Herpetosiphon gulosus: one gene and its partner. The protein of the gene in region 2 interacts with the protein of the main gene of each other region in a pairwise test. Links are inferred from orthologs where the notes say so. Each region holds a gene or a part of one and is shown on either strand. Other genes may lie near its edges.

What was found.
Region 1: the proteins of dnaE (region 2) and dnaX interact in binary tests that used the Escherichia coli proteins (3 or more experiments, as listed by UniProt). The link is inferred for Herpetosiphon gulosus from one-to-one orthologs.

Annotation. Positions count from the first base shown.
Region 1 is NZ_BAABRU010000002.1:109,799-118,958, forward strand. The notes cover bases 4,295-7,269. They hold dnaX (DNA polymerase III subunit gamma/tau), read right to left. Parts: upstream 6,662-7,269; coding sequence 4,928-6,661; downstream 4,295-4,927. Other genes in these bases: recR (recombination mediator RecR), read right to left, coding at 4,295-4,468; ABEB26_RS02550 (YbaB/EbfC family nucleoid-associated protein), read right to left, coding at 4,539-4,847; ABEB26_RS02560 (hypothetical protein), read right to left, coding at 6,888-7,269. Outside these bases: ABEB26_RS02530 (glutamine amidotransferase), read left to right, coding at 1-2,062; ABEB26_RS02535 (glycosyltransferase family 87 protein), read left to right, coding at 2,084-3,346; ABEB26_RS02540 (roadblock/LC7 domain-containing protein), read right to left, coding at 3,408-3,770; more of recR, read right to left, coding at 3,854-4,294; more of ABEB26_RS02560, read right to left, coding at 7,270-7,553; ABEB26_RS02565 (DUF4013 domain-containing protein), read right to left, coding at 7,581-8,336. UniProt on the Escherichia coli protein: Part of the beta sliding clamp loading complex, which hydrolyzes ATP to load the beta clamp onto primed DNA to form the DNA replication pre-initiation complex.
Region 2 is NZ_BAABRU010000002.1:1,434-11,993, forward strand. Bases 892-5,266 are described here. They hold dnaE (DNA polymerase III subunit alpha), read right to left. Parts: upstream 4,956-5,266; coding sequence 1,092-4,955; downstream 892-1,091. Other genes in these bases: ABEB26_RS02070 (hypothetical protein), read right to left, coding at 892-1,059. Outside these bases: ABEB26_RS02065 (hypothetical protein), read left to right, coding at 1-47; more of ABEB26_RS02070, read right to left, coding at 103-891; ABEB26_RS02080 (hypothetical protein), read right to left, coding at 5,420-5,584; ABEB26_RS02085 (phosphatidate cytidylyltransferase), read right to left, coding at 5,698-6,540; ABEB26_RS02090 (DinB family protein), read right to left, coding at 6,595-7,068; ABEB26_RS02095 (MFS transporter), read left to right, coding at 7,428-8,714; ABEB26_RS02100 (ATP-binding protein), read right to left, coding at 9,045-10,560. UniProt on the Escherichia coli protein: DNA polymerase III is a complex, multichain enzyme responsible for most of the replicative synthesis in bacteria. This DNA polymerase also exhibits 3' to 5' exonuclease activity. The alpha chain is the DNA polymerase catalytic subunit.

The DNA of each region.
Region 1 (9,160 bases), 110 kb from region 2 along the record:
TTCGCCCAAAGTGCTGATCGTTGCCAATGATCCTGCTGATGCCGAAAATATTGCGCCAGCGCTTGAGGCTGCCAAATTGCAGGTAAGCGTGGTTGGCCCAACCGGGTTACCCACAACCCTGGCCGATTTAGCCGATTACGAAGCAGTTGTCTTGGCGAATGTGCCCGAACGCCTGATTGCCGATGAATCGCAGCAAGCCCTCCAAACCTTTGTGCGCGATCTTGGGCGCGGCTTTGTGATGCTTGGCGGCGAAAATAGCTTTGGAATTGGCGGCTACACCAGCACGCCAATCGAAGAATTGCTGCCCGTAGAAATGCAATTGCGTAATCGTGAAAAATACCCACCAGTTAGCGTGGCGGTGATCTTTGATATCTCGGGCAGTATGGGTGAAATGGTTGGTGGCCGCGAAAAAGTAACCTTGGCCTCTGAAGGCGCGGCGCGGGTGGTGCAATTGCTGCGCGATTTTGATGAAATTACGGTTTTGCCGTTTGATAGCGCTGTACAAAACCAATATGGGCCGGTTGCTGGCTCAGAGCGCGAAGTCGCCCAAAGCGAAATTATCGCCCGTGGGGTGACTGGCGGCGGCGGGATCAACGTTCACGATAGTTTGGTTGCTGCTGGCAACGTACTCAAAGGCCGCAATGCGCCAATTCGTCACATTATTTTGCTGGCTGATGGCTCGGATTCGCAGCAACAAGAAAATGCTGTGCGCCTAACCGATGAACATCGGCGTTTAGGCATTACCACCAGCACAATTGCGATTGGTAATGGTGGCGATGTTGGCTTTTTGAATAATGTGGCGGTGGCTGGTGGTGGGCGGCACTTTCTGGTTGAAGATGCATTATCGTTGCCCGATATTGTGCTGCAAGATGCCCAACTTTCGCTGGCCCCCTATATTGTCGAAAAAGCCTTCTTGCCCTTGCTTGGTAGCGATAGCGTGATTATGGCCGATCTGAATACCGCCAATTGGCCACAACTGCTGGGTTATAACGGTACGATGCCCAAGCAAAATGCCAATATGGTCTTGTGGGCCGATGAAGATGCGCCGCTATTGGCCCAATGGCAATATGGCTTGGGTCGTTCAGTTGCTTGGATGAGCGATATGAAAGGCAAATGGGGTACAAATTTAGTACGCTGGGAGCAATTCGAGCGCTTGGCGGCCCAAATTGTTGGCTGGACGCTGCCAGTAATCTCCAATGAAACGATTAGCGTTAATACAACGTTTGTTGGCCCTGAGATGGAAATCATTTTAAACGCCCGCGATGCCAATGATACTCCCTTAACTGGATTGACGGTTGATGGCAATGTGGTCAACGATGGTGGGGTGCAATCGGGCTTGACTTTGGTTGAAGTGAGTGCTGGCATCTATCAAGGCCGAATTGCTAGTCCGGGCGCGGGAACCTACTTTTTGCAATTAGGTGGGCGTAATCGCGAAGGCCAAGCGGTATTTCAAGAAACGGCAGGGGTGATTGTGCCCTACTCGCCTGAATATCGCCAAGGCCAAGCCAACCCCAATTTGCTGGCGACGATTGCCCAACGTAGCCAAGGCCGCGTTTTAACTGATGCAACTAAGGTTTTTGAGCATTCACTCGATTTAGTGACCCGGGCTACACCGATTCACTTTAGTTTGCTGTTAGCCGCATTGGCTTTATTGTTGCTCGATATTGCGGTGCGACGCTTGCGGTTTGGTCAATTAGGCCAAGCTTGGGCCGGAGTGCGTCGTCGTCAAGCCACACCTTCGCCAACAATGGGCGATTTAGCAGCAGCCAAACAGCGTGCCCGTAATAAAATGGGCCAAACTCAAACAGCGGCTGAGCCTGCCTCGATTACCCCGAAAAATGCGCCAGTCTATCAACCTGGGGCCAATTATACCCCGCCAGTAGCCCAGCCCAAGCCAGAAGCAGCACCTTCAATCCCTGCAAAGGTTGACCCAGCACCCAAACCGAGTATGCCAGCACCAAACCCAACCCAAGGGCCACCACCCAAAGCAGTCAATCTTGATGAGATTACTGACCCCTTAGAGCGGCTACGTGCAGCTAAAAACCGTGCTCGGCGGCAATAGTTTAATGAGGACTTGAACTCCATGCTGAGCCTTAAATCGCCGAATTCTAAAATCATGTGGTCGATCAAGCTGATATTAATCATTGTTACGCTGCTAAGTATCGCTAATTTCACTTTTGAATATGGCGTAAAAATTACTAGCGAGCAAAAAACGATTGATTTCCCATCATTTTATTGGGCGAGTGATGCCTTATTTAATCATCATGTTTCGCCATATGATTTTAATTATCTACAATCAAATACTGAAAAGAAAATATTCCCATTTCTCTATCCACCACCAAGTGTTATATTATTCTATCCATTATCATTATTCGAGTATAAAAATGCCCTAGTTATTTATTCAATTATTAATCATCTTGCAATAATCGCAGCAATATTTCTTTTAATTAAGATTTTCAATTATAAATATCTATCAATTCAGTCATTATTATTGACGATTATCATCTATAATTCCTACCCATTGATTGAAAATATCTATAGTGGTCAAGTTAGTGTTATTGTTCTAGTATTTTTATTAATATTTATACTGCTGAAAGATACATTTCAAACCATCGCCTGTTTGGCTTTAGCGCTAGCAATTATTTTAAAAATGTATCCAGTTGTTATTTTACCTGTTCTTTTGATTAATAAAAAATATAAATTATTAATTACAACAACGAGCTTATTAATATTACTAACCCTTGGATCGACGTTATTTATTCCAAGTTTTGTCTGGAACGATTGGCTTGTGAATGTTGTGCCTAGTGGAGGATATGGTGAATATCCCGAGGGATTAACCGACGTATCGTTATTCGATAATAAAGGGGTTAATGGAGTTTTTGCTGAAATCTTGATCAAACAAGATCCAAGCAAGGTTATGAATTATCCAGTATTCGCCAAAGCTGCGACCTATGGCATTTGTATCGCCTTAGTCATTATTACTTTCTTGGTTGTTTATCGATACATTGATCAAAATGATCGCAAAGCGCTTGAGAAAATTGTTTTTGTAACGCTGCCACTCATCTTTTTGATTGCTCCTTTTTCTTGGACTCATCATATTATTACAATCTATCCAACAATTATCTATTTACTTATGATCTACTTTCAGGCTAGTTTGAAGAAGCCTAAGCTCCAAATGCTTTTTATAATCTTGATAATATTAATTATTTTCAAGACATCGACAGTGATCGAGATATTTGCAGCGATATCGATGCTCTGGCTGCTAATGTTGGAAACGATTATCAAACAAAAATCGTTGTTGCCAAGCCCACAAATTGCTCTACAACCTAGCGAATTGCATGATTGAGCATTAAATACAATAATCCTACGAGCAGCAGGCTTAAGCAACGCTCGTAGGATTATGATGTTTACAGCGTATCTTGGAGCTTAACCACCAATTGTTTGAGCGCAAAGCGGGCGCGGCCAAGATTGCCACCGCCATTGACGGCCAACACAGCAAAGTAGCCGGGGATGATTTGCGATGCCAAGTAGGTGGCATTATCGGTCTCAACCGCGACATCACGGACCTGGCCAGCCTTTAAGCGCGAGGCGGCTCCCGCAGCGGCGGCAGCAAGGCCACCCAGCTCCACTTCAGCAATATCTTTGCTAAAGTTTGCATCAACATCGTTGAGGAGCATTTCAACGCCCAGCCCGTCTGTGCCCACGACTCCGGCCAATTTCACACCGGGTACGGTTTCAATCGCGCTGGCCAAAATGTCTTTCATCCCCATAGTGGCTCCTTATCAACAAACTGTGCAGTGAGTTCTGATGTTTGAGCTATCATACCACACCGCGCCCGCTCTGCAAGGCAGGCTTACATTTCGCGACGACCTTGCAATGCTCGCCCCAAGGTTACTTCATCGGCATATTCGAGATCGCTGCCCATCGGCAAGCCCCGCGCCAAGCGCGTTACCCGAATGCCCAAGGGGATAATCTCGCGTGCCAGATAGGCCGCCGTTGCATCGCCCTCAAGATTGGGATTGGTCGAGAGAATCACTTCTTCGATTGGCTCAACCCGCAAGCGAGCCAACAACTCACGAATGCGCAAATCTTCAGGATTGATACCTTCGACTGGCGAGATTGCCCCGTGCAGCACATGATACAGCCCTTTGAATTCACCCGTGCGCTCTAATGCCACCACATCGAGCGGCTCCTCGACCACACAGACTTGGCGCTCATTGCGATTGGCATTCGTGCAAATTGGGCAAGGGTCTTCGACGGTAATGTTAAAGCAGCGATTACAAAAGATCGTGCTATCTTTCATGGCCATAATGGCGTTGGCCAAGCGCTCAGATTGCTCACGTTTAGCGCGGAGCAGGTAAAAAACCAGGCGCGAGGCCGATTTTGGCCCAATTCCAGGCAAGCGATTAAATTCATCGATTAGTTTTGCGACTGGTTCTGGTGTAATCGTATCGTACCCAAATGCCACAATACACGCTCCACAGTTAAGTTAAAACAGGGCGGTCGCACGACCACCCTGAGTCGGGGTAAACAGTCGTTTAGAATAAGCCAGGAATATTCAAGCCGCCAGTGAGTGGCCCCATTTTGGCGTTTGAAAGCTCTTCGGCCTTCTTTGAGGCATCGTTAATTGCCAGCATCAGCAAGTCTTGCAGCATTTCAATTTCGTTGGGGTCAACCGCTTCTGGAGCGATAACGATGCTGAGAATTTCGCGGTGGCCGTTCATCTTAACTTCGATTACGCCGCCGCCAGCGCTGCCTTCGACCAAGGTTTTGCCCAAATCTTCTTGAGCTTGCATCAACTTCTTTTGCATTTGTTGCAATTGATTGAGCATTTTGCGATCCATTATGAAACTCCTTTGTTGAATAGTGCTAGCCTAAAGCAGTGCAAGTATAAGAAATTCAATCTAAATGTCAAAGTAGGCTTGGTTCAGCTGCCATCCTCTTGTACCCCGACAATGCGGGCATCGAAAATATTGCGGGCAGCCTTGACCACATGATCTTTCATGATCTCTTCGCGCTGGCGACGAGCATCACGGGCACGATTTTGCTGATCGCGGTTGGCTTCTTCGCCACGTACAAAAATCTGTCGATTCACGGCTTTGGCCAGTAAATCTTCGATCAAACGCCGTTGGGTTTGGTCGTCGAGTTGTTTGGTATGAAATGGCGAAGGCGTGCCGATCAGCAAGGTATTATCTTCGAGCGCCAATGGTTCGCAGCTTTTGAGCACCGCTTGCAAGCGCGGATTGTAGGGCTTGAGATCTTCGATCACTTGCAACCAAACCGCCTCAACCTCAGCCAGCAAAATTTCCGATTCAGCCAAGACGATATGTTGCTCGGCTTCGGGCATTGGTTGGACTGCTACGGCGGCAACTGGCACTGGGATTGGTTCAACAACTGGTGGTGGTTGCTCAACAATTGTTGGCTCAGCTTGGCGCGGAGCAACAACATTTGGTGCTGGGGTTTGACGTTGAACTGGCGCTGGCTCGGCTGGGCGTGGTGCAACGGCTGGAGTCGGGCGTGGTGCTGGAGCCACCGTACCACGAACTGGGCTGGGTGCTGTCACCGCCACTGGTACTGGCACAACCAAGGCTTCAACGACCGCCATTTCCAAGGGCAATTGACCATAGGGCGTGGTACGCAATTGATGATCGAGGCTGCTGAAAATTTTGAGCCAAGCCAAAATCGCCGCCAAGGCAAGCTGTTGGCTATGGCTTTGCATCGTAGCCAAAACGTCGTGACCAACATCAAGCAAATCGGCGGCTCCACCCGATTTAAGCAACATCAGGCCTCGTAAATAGCTCACCACATCGCGGGTAAACTGACGTAAATCAGCGCCTTGATCGGCAATCGTGTTGATCACGCTTAATGCTGCGGCTACATCTTCGGCGGCAAAGGCGGCTACCAAGGTTTCCACCTCGTGAGAGGCAGTTGCCCCCAGTAAACTTTGCACCCGACTCAAGGGAATTTGCGGTTCGCCATAGCCCATCAACTGGTCGAGAATGCTCATGGCATCGCGCATCGAGCCAGTTGCCGCCCGTGCCACCGCCTCAGCCACGCCAGGCTCAAGGAAAACGCCTTCTTCGCCAGCGACCCATTCGAGGTGGGCAATCGTGTTGGCGATCGTATGACGATTGAACACAAAGCGCTGACAGCGTGAAAGAATCGTCGCTGGCACTTTATGAAATTCAGTTGTTGCTAAAATAAACATAGCATGGTCGGGTGGTTCTTCGAGGGTTTTGAGCAACGCATTGAAGGCAGCGGTGCTCAACATATGCACTTCGTCAATCACATAAACTTTTTTGCGAAATTGGGTTGGGCGAAATTGGACTTTTTCGATGATTTCGCGGGCATCATCAACGCTGGTATGCGAGGCAGCGTCCATCTCAATCACGTCAACAGCGCGACCCTCGGCTATTGCGCGACAGGTGCTGCACTCGCCACAAGGCCGCAAACGCGGATCGTTTTGCTCACAATTGACCGCCTTGGAAAGAATCCGTGCGGCACTGGTTTTGCCAACCCCGCGCGGCCCAGTAAATAAATAGGCATGGCCAATGCGATTGGCGGCAATGGCATTGCGCAAGGCTTGCACAATATGGCTTTGGCCCACCAAATCATCGAAGGTCTGCGACCGCCATTTTCGATATAACGCTTGCGACGACATCTATACTCAACCCTTTTGAAACATCAGTCTCAATTATAGCATGCTCACCGATTAGAACATAGCGCATCGAACAAAGAACATAGCGATCAGAGACTGGATTGAATCCACGAATTGCACGAATTCCACGAACTATATTCCGATAGCCAATAGCCTTATCCTCTCAACCCCCTAATATCTGAATCCTGACCCATATGTTCTATGCGCTTTGTTCTATGTTCTTTACCAATCAAGGAAAGGCACTGGCCATGGTCACCAAACTGCCCAATAAAATCAGCAATAACGCCACGATATAGCCCAGCACGGCCAGATTGAAGGCCAAACCTCGGCCAACTTGATACCACCGATACTGGTGTTGGGCTTTAGCAGCACGTTGAGTCCATTGCAAAATCTGGGGAATTTGGGGCATGGCTTGCGCAAAAAGCTGTTTGACTGCTAGCTCGGGTTGCGATACATCGACTTGGACTGAACCTAAGTGATGTTCTTCAACATATTCGCCTGGAGCCAACCACTCGCCAGTTTTGGCATCGCCAACGAAGCGGTTGCGATAGCGCACCGCTCGGCAAAACAAACGAAATTCAATCGTATTGGCGTTAATCGCAATCACAAATGTGCCGATTAATGGCCTTAGCGCAAAAACTTTGGTGGTGAGATGATCGCGCACAACGATTGGTACAATCACCGAATAGCGATCAGCCTGAATTTTGGCATGGGGAATTTCGGTGCAATGCTCTAGCTGAACTGAGCCTAAGGCTTGCATAAAGTGGGGTAATTGCAGCTCGATTAATGGGCGCACAATGCGGGCGGTGGCACGGCTATGCAGATCGCTCTCAGTTTGGCGAATGCGCTCGATCTGCTGCTCTAAACGCCAGCGTAAAATCCGTGCTCGTTCCATAGCAACCACCTAGTTGATGGAAGTTTGCTAGCTGATAGCTCGTTTACGGTCAGCTAAACGCTGCTCGATCTCTCGATCTGCAACAATTTGGTCGGCCTCAAAATAGACTTGAGCCACAATCAACCAAGCCCAAAACAGACAGCTCATCAACAGCCATAAGGCTGCTAGCAGCCACCACACCGCCACTGCCGGAATATGGGTCAATTGCCAGAGCCACCAACCAGCTCCCAGTGCCGGTAGATATACTGGCAGGGTCACTAACCGCGCACTGAAATAGATCCAACGGCCATTGCTGCCAAGCGCTCGCCGAAAACTGGCTCGTCCCAAGGCTTTTTCAACGGCCCCATCGCGGGCAAAAAAAAGCTTGCTGACTGGCGAGAAACTGCCCAAGAAACTAACCCCAAACAGCGTGCCAAAAATTATCAATGTTACGCTAGTGGCAATGCTGTTGTTGCCGCCCACGATAAACGGCAGAATCGCACAAAACAGAAACGTCGCGGCAACCAGCTGCGGGAAAATAAAATAAACAAAATCCATCACGGTTGCCAACAAGCCCATCACCGCTTTATCGCCAAATTGTCGCCACGCAGGCAAGGGCAGCCGATAACCGCGCGAGCTATTATCAAGATGCTCAATTACCAAGCCTTGAGGCCAAATTACCCCAAACATGCTTGAACCAAGCAAGCCACCAAGCGCAACTTTGGGCAACCACATACGGTCGCTCCAAACAATTCGCAGGGCGTTTTGTAATGCTCGCAATGGCTGAAATCGTTCGCCTGCCACGTTTCCCCCTCGTGCTATGCTTCCAAGCTGCGTCGAATGAGATCAAGCGCAGCAGTGGCGATAAAGCCCAAAGCATCGTCACTTTTTAATTCAACTCGGCGGGTAAAGCTACGTTGCAAATCTTTGCCAACCAGCACAATGCAGACATCGGTAAAGCCATCGGCTCCAACTTGAGCTGGCACAGCGGCAATTCCATAGCTGGCCTGCCAATTGTTGCGCACAGTGTTGGCCCCAGCAATTGCCAACGATTCAGCAGCATCGCGATCAACCGCTTGATCGAGCGGATGAATCGTCACGCCACGCAAGGCTTGAACTAGATCTGGTTTGGCTGAACGCAAAGCATTGTAGATTGGTGCACCGCGTAAGCCTTCATAAATTGCCACACTAGCCGAACGATTGGTCAAACGCCGCAGTACATGTGCCGCCAAGCCATCACGATCCATCAAAAAGCGCTCAAGCCGCCGCTCCACTTCTGCCGCACAAGCCTCAATATCAGCCTCAACTTGGGCTGGATCTTCGCCTTGAGCCGAGATTCGCACTTCGTATTGGGCGGCTTTGGCCGAAATGCCAACCGTTGGATAGGATGCTTGCATCAAATCGGCAATAATTTCGCCAGCCTCGGCCTCGCTTGTGCCGCTGAGCCAAATCGAGCGCACCAACAAGACTGATTTTAGCTCGCGCTCGTTGCGCAAAAATGGCAGCAACTCAGTTTCAACCAAAAACTTCATCTCGCTGGGCACGCCTGGAAACACCATCAGCGCCCGTGAGCCTTCATCGATGATGAATGAGGGTGCTGTGCCCCGAGCGTTGGGCACTGGTCGAGC
Region 2 (10,560 bases):
CAACCCGCACGCCCCGCCCCGAACCAACTCAGCATCCCTATCCATAGGCTACAACACAGCACGGGCGATCGAATTCTTGATCGCCCGTGCTGCAATCTTTGACTATATCGTCGATTGCTCAAGCCAAGCTTTAGAATCTTCATCAAAAGTAGGATCATCATAAAGACTAGGCATATGACAGTCAATAATAAGATTATCCATTTGCTCTAAAAAATCTAACCCTTCTCGTGTGATGCTATTAATATCTGTTTGACGATCTCGATTTGTATATCCTTGCCCATATATTTTAGTCATATGTGTTTGTATAAATGATCTTAAGTCAAGATTATCATTGAAGTTTTTATATCTGGAATATAAATCATTTGTTGTCAATGGATTCGCTTTTAATAGTTCTAATATTTTATATATATTAATTTTATCTATAGATGTTTGTATAAACGGCAGTACATTAAAGTAATTATCAGTATTTGGATTTATATCTATAACATCTGGAACGCTAATAAACTTTTCATGTTCTTTACCTTGAGTAATAATATATTGTTTATTTGATTTATTCGTAAGTTGAGCCATTGACATTAATGCCAAATTTATTACATTTGCCCCTCCGGTAAGATTACACCAAATTTCTTTTCCTTGCCGATTAGGAGCTGAAAAATGATAGGTAACTCTTATCACTCTTTTAAGGCATTCTTGGAAATTATTTATATTTAACTTACACCAATAAAGCTTGCGTTTTTTCTTAGGGTCAAAATTTTTCCATTTTGTCAATAATACTCGCTCTATTTCAGTACGAACATCACCTGGTGAAGCGTTACCTATATAGTCAAATGCATTCAATTTTCGTTCAACAACTTCAGGACTAGAGAATAAAACTAATGCTTCAATGTAGCCTGCGTTTTTTTCCGAATGATTAATCCCGCCACTATTTTTAAACAAACGTTGAATCGATTCTGGTGGATTGGGTTTGGCACTCATTTGCAGAGCTTTTTCAATATAATCAACTGCGCAAGTTACTGCTCCAACCGAACGTCCTACACCCATAAAATGGTAAACACCCATTCGACCCTCCAAATATGGTCATTGGTTGGTTTTTAGAGTTGTTCGAGCACGGCGCTCTCTTGGCCGAGCATTGAATAGAGGTTACTCAATAAGCCCTCTTGGGGATTGATGCGATAGCTTGGCTCTAACATCACTTGACCCATCGGATTCGGCAAATAGATCGTAATTGGTTGATCGCCTTCGTAGCCGCGTAACACCCGATCAATCTCTTGCATGCGCCGAATATCAGTTTCGGTGTTGCCTGAGCGTGGCAAATAAATGTGCAGATGATAACGCGGCCCACTTGCAATCGCTACGTTGCTGCTATCTTCAGGCGCTGCAGTTGGCGCAACACTGACTTTACGTCGTGGCCGTGGCACAATGGTAACTGCGGCTGGGGTGGCTTCGCCGTGGCCGTTGCCATTGGGATAATGCCCGTTGCCATTGCCATTACTTGCAGCATAGCCATTGCCATTCGCTGGGGCTGAATTAACGCTGGGTGTGCTCATAGCTGGACGTACCTCAACATACACATCTTCATTGAATGGTTCCTCTGGCATTGGTGCGCCATCATCAAGATACTCGGGCATAGCCTCAACTGCGCCAACCGAACGCCGTACCGCCACCGTAGCCGTAGGCACAGCCTTATTATTCGTTTGTTCAACCTTGAAAGCCGTAACCGATTCAAGCATCAACTGCATTTCGTCGCGGCGATTATCAACCTTGGCCGTAATTTGCACAATCGCATCATCAACCAACAGCTCGGCATATTGCTCCAAGGTTCGCGGAAAGGCCACAAATTCAATTTCGCCCTCAAGATCCTCGACCTTGCCCACCATCATCGAATCGCCTTTTTTGGTTTGGATGCGCTTGGTATTGTTAATCATGCCAATCAAGCGGATGGTTGTACCAATATGCTTTTTATCGATCATGCCAAGGCTGATCCGGCCAGGATCGTGCGGGGCATTGGCTAAGGCTTGAGCCATGGGATGCGCAGAGATATACATTCCCAATAGCTCTTTTTCCCAGTTCAGCAATTCGCGCTGCATTTCGAGGCCAGTTGTGGCTGGAGGGAAGGGAATTGGTGCGATCGTCGGAGTGCTGGTTTGTTCGCCGCCGCCCAGCATATCAAACAGGCTATTTTGGCCTGCTTCACGGGCTTTTTGGGTTTCATGGCCAGCACTAATCGCCCGATCAAGAATCGCAAGTTTCTGGTGACGTGTGCCAGGCAACGAATCCATCGCACCACACTTGACCAAACTTTCCATCACGCGCTTGTTGAGCACCCCGCGATCAACCCGCGCACAAAAGTCTTCGATGCTGCTGAATGGGCCGCTTTCGTCGCGAACTTTCAAAATGGCCTGAATCGGGCCAATCCCAACGTTGCGAATTGCACTCAGGCCAAAGCGAATTCCACGATTGTATTTGATGCCTTCGGGCAGTTCGCCAGCAATATCAACAATCGTAAAGCCTTCTTTGCTACCATTGACATCGGGCGGCGAGACGGCCACGCCCAAGCGCGAGGCTTCGGCCACGCTCTTGGCAACTTCGTCGATCTCGCCCGAAGCGGCTGAGAGCGTTGCAGTCATATATTCGGTGGGATAATTATTTTTGAGCCAAGCCGTTTGATATGAGAGCAAACCGTAAAGTGTCGAGTGCGGACGGTTGAATGAATAGCCAGCAAATGGCAGAATCAGTTCCCACAGTTCATCGGCTTGGGCTTGGGTTAGGCCTTTGCGTAAACACCCTTCTTTAAACCGCACCGAGTTTTCCGCCATCAGTTCTTTGTTTTTCTTGCTGATAGCCTTAATCACGATATAGGCTTCACCAAGCGTATATTCGGCAACTGCTTGGAGCAATTGCATAATTTGTTCTTGATAAACGATAACCCCGTAGGTATCTTCAAGAATTGGCTTGAGAATCGGGTGAATATATTTGATCGCGTGAGGATTATTTTTGTTGTGAATGTAGACTGGAATTTGTTCCAGCGGGCCTGGCCGATAGAGCGCCACCATACCGTACAAATCATCGACCCGGGTGGGCTTGAGTTGCACGAGGTAACGAGTCATGCCCGCCGATTCAAGCTGGAAGACATCGACGGTCTCACCGCGACCAAGCGCTTCAAAGGTTTTCTTATCATCAAGCGGAATATCCGAGAGCCACATGGTTTGGCCGGTGGTTTGCTCGATTAGTTGCAAGGCTTCGGCGGCCACCGACAGGTTGGTCAAGCCCAAAATATCCATTTTGAGCAAGCCCATTTTGGCCAGCGTCGGTCCTTCAAAAGCGGCCATTACCCCATGTTCATCTTTGGTGGTGCGTTGCAATGGCACCATGTTTTCGAGCGGATGGCGACTAACGACGACCCCACAGGCATGAGTTCCGACGCTCTTCATGCGCCCTTCAACTTTACGTGCCCAATCCATCAATTCGCGCAATTTGGGGTCGGTATCATAAATTTGCTTCAGTTCGGGTACTTTATCCAGCGATTTGGCGATCGTCATGCCCACAGGCAAGGTAGGAATTAATTTGGCAACTCGATCAACCTCACTGAGCGGAATATCAAGCACGCGGCCCATATCGCGCAAGGCTGCTTTTGCGCCTAGCGTGCCATAGGTGATAATTTGGGCCACATTTTCACGGCCATATTTAGTTGCAATATAATCGAGAATTTCGCCACGCCGCGCATCGGCAAAGTCGGTGTCGATATCGGGCATTTCCAAGCGTTCGGGCGAGAGAAAGCGTTCGAACAGCAGCTTGTTCTGCACCGGATCAACATCGGTAATGCCTAAGCAGTAAAGCACCAACGAAGCACCTGCCGAACCCCGGGGCAGACATGGAATCCCATTTGAGCGGGCAAATTTAACGTAATCCCAAACGATCAACATATAATCCGGAAAGCCAGTTTGATTGATTACGTCAAGTTCATAACTCAGGCGCTGCACATATTCCTCAGTGGGATTGCCATTACAGCGCTTGATCAAGCCTTCTTCGCAAATCAGCCGCAAGTACGAAGCAGCATCGTGGCCTTCAGGAATATCAAATTCGGGCAATTCGACCCGCCCGAAATCGAGTTTCAGGTTACACATATCGGCGATCCGGCGGGTATTTTCCATCGGAGCCGTGCCATAGATCTTGTAGCGATCCCACATTTCATCGCCCGACATAATGTGGTAGGTTTCGTCCATTTGATAATTTTTCGAGCACAACTCTTGCAGCGTCAAGTTGAAGCCCATCGCCATCACCCGCGAATGGGTATCGAGATCTTCACGGCGCACAAAGTGAGTATCGTTGGTCGCCACCAAAGGCACATGCATTTCATTGGCGATTCGCACCAACTCTTCGTTAATTTCGACCAGTTCGGGGGTATTGTTGTGCAGTTGCAATTCGATGAAATAATTCTCAGGCCCGAATAAATCGCGGAACCATGCCACCGTTTCGATGGCTTTTTGGCGTTGTTTAGCTTGAACTTGCTGAATCACTTCGCCCGCGATACACGACGATGTGACGATCAAGCCTTCGTGATACTGCTCAAGCAACTGGCGATCGATCCGTGGCCGCGCAAAAATGCCTTTGCCCATACCATCGAGATGTGAGCGCGAGGTCAATTTCACCAAATTGCGATACCCAACCTCATTTTGAGCGATCAACAGCAAGTGATAATAATTTTTGCCGCCCTTGACCATGGGATCTTTAATCGAGTTGGGGGCGATATAGGCTTCCATACCAATAATCGGCTTGACATTGGCTTTTTTGGCGTTGGCATAAAACTCCATCGCGCCATACATCACACCGTGGTCGGTTATGGCGATGCTGTCCATCTGAAGTTCAGCCGCACGTTCGGCAATGGCCTTGGTTGTGGCATAGCCATCAAGCAAGCTATACTCCGAGTGAACGTGAAGATGGACAAAATCTTTCATAACAAACCTCTTCTATGGCTAGAGTTGCCCATAGCGAAAGCCGCCCACAAACTGGCGGCAAAAGAGCAAAAAATGCTTTACACAAATTGAGTGCAAAAGGTGGTTTTTAGGCCATCGCTATGGTAGAGAAAACGCTTATTCTCAGCTTGGTGTGTCAAGGGAGCGTGTAGTGTACTCAGAATTTGAGGTAAAAAAGCCCGTTTTGCTGGCTCCCGCTTAGTCTTTGTATTATACCATAGCTGTTTGTGGATAACTACGTGAATAAGCTGTGGATTAAAGGTGTAAAACATTATGTCGAGGTTTCTGCATAATCGCAGCTAGTAGGTTAAACCCCAAGTGGGTTTGATCAAGTGACATCAATCAAACCCACTTGGGTAGCCTCAACAGCGATTAATCAACGTCTTATTTAGCGCGCAACCTGCGGCAAATAGAACAAATATGTTGTAGTTTCGGGCGGGACAAAGCTAAGTGCTGCCACACCCAACGAAGAGTCGCACCAAGGTTGTAGCATCCCAACGCGCTAACGTACCAGTCGTAACCTTATCGAAGCGCTCGAACAGCCCATCAAGATATAAAAAGAATGATCGGCAACCAATACTTTCAGCACTTGATCGAAGGTTGCAACTCATTGACAGTTTGTTCCATTGAAACGGCACGATTGATCATGGGCCAGTAAAGCGAATTTAAAAACCCTACTCCCAAAAAGCAGCAGGGTTAACGTAGCAGTTGCTCAGCCAACGATTTAGAGCCAAGCCACCAACACATAGTAGACCAACGGCGCAGTGAACAGCAGCGAATCAACCCGATCAAGCAAGCCGCCATGGCCAGGAATCAGATTGCCAGAATCTTTGACTCCTGCTTGGCGTTTTAACAACGATTCAGCCAAATCGCCGAGCGTGCCACCACCCGCCCCAATCACCCCCAGAATAATTGCTTGAACGAGGGTTAATGGCATACCTAAGAGTGCCACAATCCCAATTCCGGCAGCAATTGAGGCGATTGTACCGCCCACAAAGCCTTCCCAAGTTTTTTTGGGGCTAAGCACTGGAGCCAGCTTATGTTTACCAAAGGTGCGGCCTGCAAAATAGGCTCCAGTATCTGAGGCCCAAGTCACGGCGAAGGTGGCATAGATCCAAGCAGCACCCGTTTCAATATTGAGCGAGCTGAGCGGGCCGCCACTGAGGGTTGGGCTGGTTGCAGCACGCAGCAAAACAAAATGGCTAAGCATTGCGCCAGCATAAATTGCGCTGCCCAAACTGGCTGCCCAAGCATCAAGAGCGCCTGTGCGTTCCCGCCGACTAATTTCATAGATCAAACTAGCCATCGCGCCCAAGGTCACGACGGCTCCGGTTAAATTAACGTTGGTTTGTGGTTGAGCTACTGCCGCAGCCACAAAGGCCAAACCAAGGCCAATCGCTAATGGCAAACGTGGATGATAGCCACCAACTCGCAAAATCCGCTGAATTTCATAGATGCCGATCACGACTGCGACGGCAATTAGGCCCGTTGTCCACCAACCGCCCAACCACACAATGATCAATACGACTGGAGCTAATACCAAAGCGCTTGCAATTCGCGTGCCCAACGTGGCCTCCTCTATGGGTTTATAGGCTGAGAACGTTGGTTAGCATACCACGAATTAACGTCCCCAAAAATGCAACACAATATCTTGATCGAAGGTTTTTTGGCCATAATCATGCAATATTCGCAAGATTTGTGCCCGATGATCGGTTGCATGATTGGCAAGTTGGACTAAAACCTGCCAGTGGGCCAAATTCATGCCTGGCAATACGTCGGCCAATTGCTCATCGCTCAATTGATCGACATAGGTGGTTACTTGGCTGCGCATCTGATTAAACACGTCGCGCACGCTGGCAATCGTTGGATATTCCAGCGGATCAAGATGTTTTGGCCGCTCACCTGTTTGCAAACCTGTAAGCCATGCTCGTTCGACGCTGGCGATATGCACCAAATGATTGCGCAACGAACCCTGCGAATAGGGGTAATCAGCGCAAAATTGTTCGTCACTCAAGCCCTCAATACTACTCCAAATCCGTTGATCAAAATCGGCGTTGTAAGCCAATAAGCCTTTGATAACCGTCAATGCTTGCATCACCCACCTCAACCTAAAATCAATTGCTTAGCATCATAGCTTAATCGTTGTATTTTGTGAACAGATGTGCGCAATTAGTTTATTTTTCAGGCTCTGCTTAAAATGGAATTCGCAAAAGCTCTCGCATATGGCTGCTTACCCAAAATCGTCCTTTAGGGGGTGCAGGGGGATGAAAACACCCTGCGTTCCCCGCCTTGAGGCGGGGCGGAGGGGTGGTGATCATCATAATCTAGACAGGCGTTAACGTTGGCCTATGCCCTAAGAAAGCATCATTCATTGGGCTGATGGAAACGTTCTCGGAACGATTATAATGCGCATATTGGCATATCATGGTTTTTGCAAGCAAAGCTAGGCAGGTTATGGAGCAGCAGGACATCAACGCCAACGTGCGGCATAATGTGGTCGTGAATGTGGCCGATGGGGCATTTTTTGGGGCGGCCACGGGCATCGCCTCGTTTGTGACGGTTATTCCGCTATTTATGCATACCTTGACCGATTCGGCCACCTTGATTGGCTTGGTTTCGGCAATTCACTCGGTTGGTTGGCAGTTACCCCAATTATTAACTGCTCGGCGCGTTGCTTCGTTGCGGCGTTACAAACCCATGGTGCTGCTCATGACGATCAACGAGCGCTTGCCCTTTTTTGGTTTAGCCTTGATTGCCTGGTTTGCTGCTGATTTAGGCCGCGAATTAGCCTTGTGGCTGGCCTATATTTTGTTGATTTGGCAGGGCTTGGGCGGTGGCGTAACCGCGACCGCTTGGCAAACCATGATCGGCAAAATTATGCCGCATCGCTGGCGTGGTACGTTCTTTGGGGTGCAATCAGCCGCTGCCAATTTGCTCGCCAGCGTTGGGGCGGTCGCTGCTGGGGTTATTTTGGATAAATTACCCTCGCCGCTTGATTTCGTGGTCTGTTTTGGGGTTTCAGGTGTGGCGATGTTTATTTCGTGGTCGTTTTTGGCTTGGACTAAAGAACCAAGCCGCGAGCCAGAACATACCCATGGCAGCCAACGTGATTTTTGGGCCAGCATCGCCAATATTCTCAAGCGCGATCGTAATTTTCGCTGGTTTTTGGCCTCGCGGATTATCTCGCAGCTTGGCTTGATGGCGACGGCATTTTTCACAGTATATGCAGTGCAACGCTTCGGGCTTGATGATCAGACTGCTGGCATTATGACCGCGCTCTATTTAATCATCCAAACGGTTGCCAACCCAATCATGGGCTGGCTTGGCGATCGGATTGGCTATCGGCGGGTAATGGAAGTTGGAGCATTGTTAGCCTTAGTTGCAGGCATGGGTGCGTGGTTAGCACCAGCTTTGGGTTGGTTTTATTTAATTTTTGCGATTGCTGGGGTGGCCAACGTTGCCTTTTGGACGATGGCCATGGCTATGACTTTAGAGTTCGGCAGCCTTGCTGAGCGGCCAAGCTACATTGGTTTAGCCAACACCTTGACTGCTCCAGCAACTTTAGTCGCACCGTTGATTGGCGGTTGGTTGGCTGATTCAGCGGGCTACAATTACACGTTTGCGCTAGCGGCAGCTGGCGGTTTGCTAACGTGGCTGATTCTACGTTTTGCCGTGCGCGATCCCCAATCTGCCCACATGATCGAAGCTCATGCTGAGCCACAGGTAGTTGTGGCTTCGTAAGCACTTTTTATCGTGATCCACGAAGGACACAAAGAACCACAAAGGGAGTAGGCTATTGACTATTGACTTTCCAACCAATCTCCGATAGCTCAAAGCCAATAGCCTACTCCTTATGCTCTATGCTCTATGTGTAATGGTTTATTGGGTTAGCAACGGCCAGCATGCCCTCACCCCCTAGCCCCCTCTCCCGCACGCGAGGCGAGGGGGAACCGCTCCAGGAGTGCTCCCCTCGCCCGCCGCAGTGGGCGAGGGGCTGGGGGTGAGGGAACGAGCACTGGTTGTCAATCCAATGAACCATTATATCTATGCTCTTTGCCCTATGTTCTATGGTTACCCTCGGCGGGCTAGCTCGGTGGCAATTGGCAAGGTTACCCAAAAGGTTGTGCCACGACCAAGCGTGCTAGTGGCCCAAATTCGCCCGCCATGCAATTCGATTAAGGCTTTGGTGATCGACAAGCCTAAGCCTGTACCGCCAATTTTGCGGGTGGTTGAGTTATCGACACGGAAAAAGCGCGTGAACAGCTTAGGCAAATCTTCTTCGGAAATGCCCATGCCTTGGTCGCGCACTGCAATAATCACTGAGCGCTCGTTGGGCAAGGGCGGTGCACCAGGCGGCACTTTGCGCAATTCACGCACAATTAATGCCACTTGGCCACCATTGGGCGAATATTTGATCGCGTTCGAGAGCAAGTTGGTCAAAATCTGACGCACTTTATCTTTATCAGCAAAGATTGGCGGAATGCCCTCGGGAATGTCAATTAACAAACGATGCTTTTCAGACAGCATTTCGTTGAGTTGCTTGGTAATTTCACGAATAATTTGGTGCAGCGACACCACCCAACGATTCAGCTTGATCTGGCCTGCATCCAAACGCGAAAGATTCAACAGATCATCGACCATCTTCGAGAGTTGGTTGGCTTGATCATAGACGGTTTGCACAAACTCTTGACGTTCAATCGGCTTGAATTCACGCGCTAACAGCAACTCGGTATAGCCCAAAATCGAGGTTAGCGGGGTGCGCAATTCATGCGATACCACCGACACAAACTCATTCTTCATCTTGTCGATTTCACGTTCGCGGGTCACATCTTCAATCACCACCAAGCGCCCAGTAATTTGGTGCTGGGCATCTTTAACTGGGGTTGAACGCAACTTTAGATCTTGCAATGGTTCGCTCAAACGCAGGGCTAATTCGAGGGTTTCATCGGGTTGGGCTTGGCATTCAGCAAAAAAATCGGTCAATTCCAAGGGATGCGACAGCCGTTTGAGTAGCAAGGGCAAAATATCCCATGGCAAATACAGCGCAGTTTCATCGGCAGGCTGCTCAATTTGCCAAAGCTGATACCATGCTGGATTGGTGCGCAAAATCCGGCCTTCGCCATCGGTCAAGGCCAAGCCCAGTGGTAAGCTAGCCAAGGTTTGTTGCAATTGCATGCGGGCTTCGAGCAATTCGCTATAACTGGTTGCCCGTTGCAATGGCCGCGCCGCCACATCAGCCAAGGCCTGAATAAAATAAAGATCGCGAGTGCTAAAGATTGGCTCACGATTGGTCGAAAGCACCAGCACCGCCCATGCCTCGCCCTCGACCCGCACCGGCACAACGATTTCGGCCCGCACATCGGGCGTAGAAAGTTGCCATTCGCTATCATGAGCAATATCGGTTAACAAAGCAGCCTTGCCAGTTCGCGCCACCCGCCCCACCACCCCAACATTCCAAGGCCACGACGTTCGTTCGCTAATTCCAGCGGTTGGCGGATAGCCCTGCGAGGCAATCAAGCGATATTCGCCATGCTCACGATCAACCAAATTAATCGCTCCAGCACTGGCTTTGACGCTGTGGATGGCC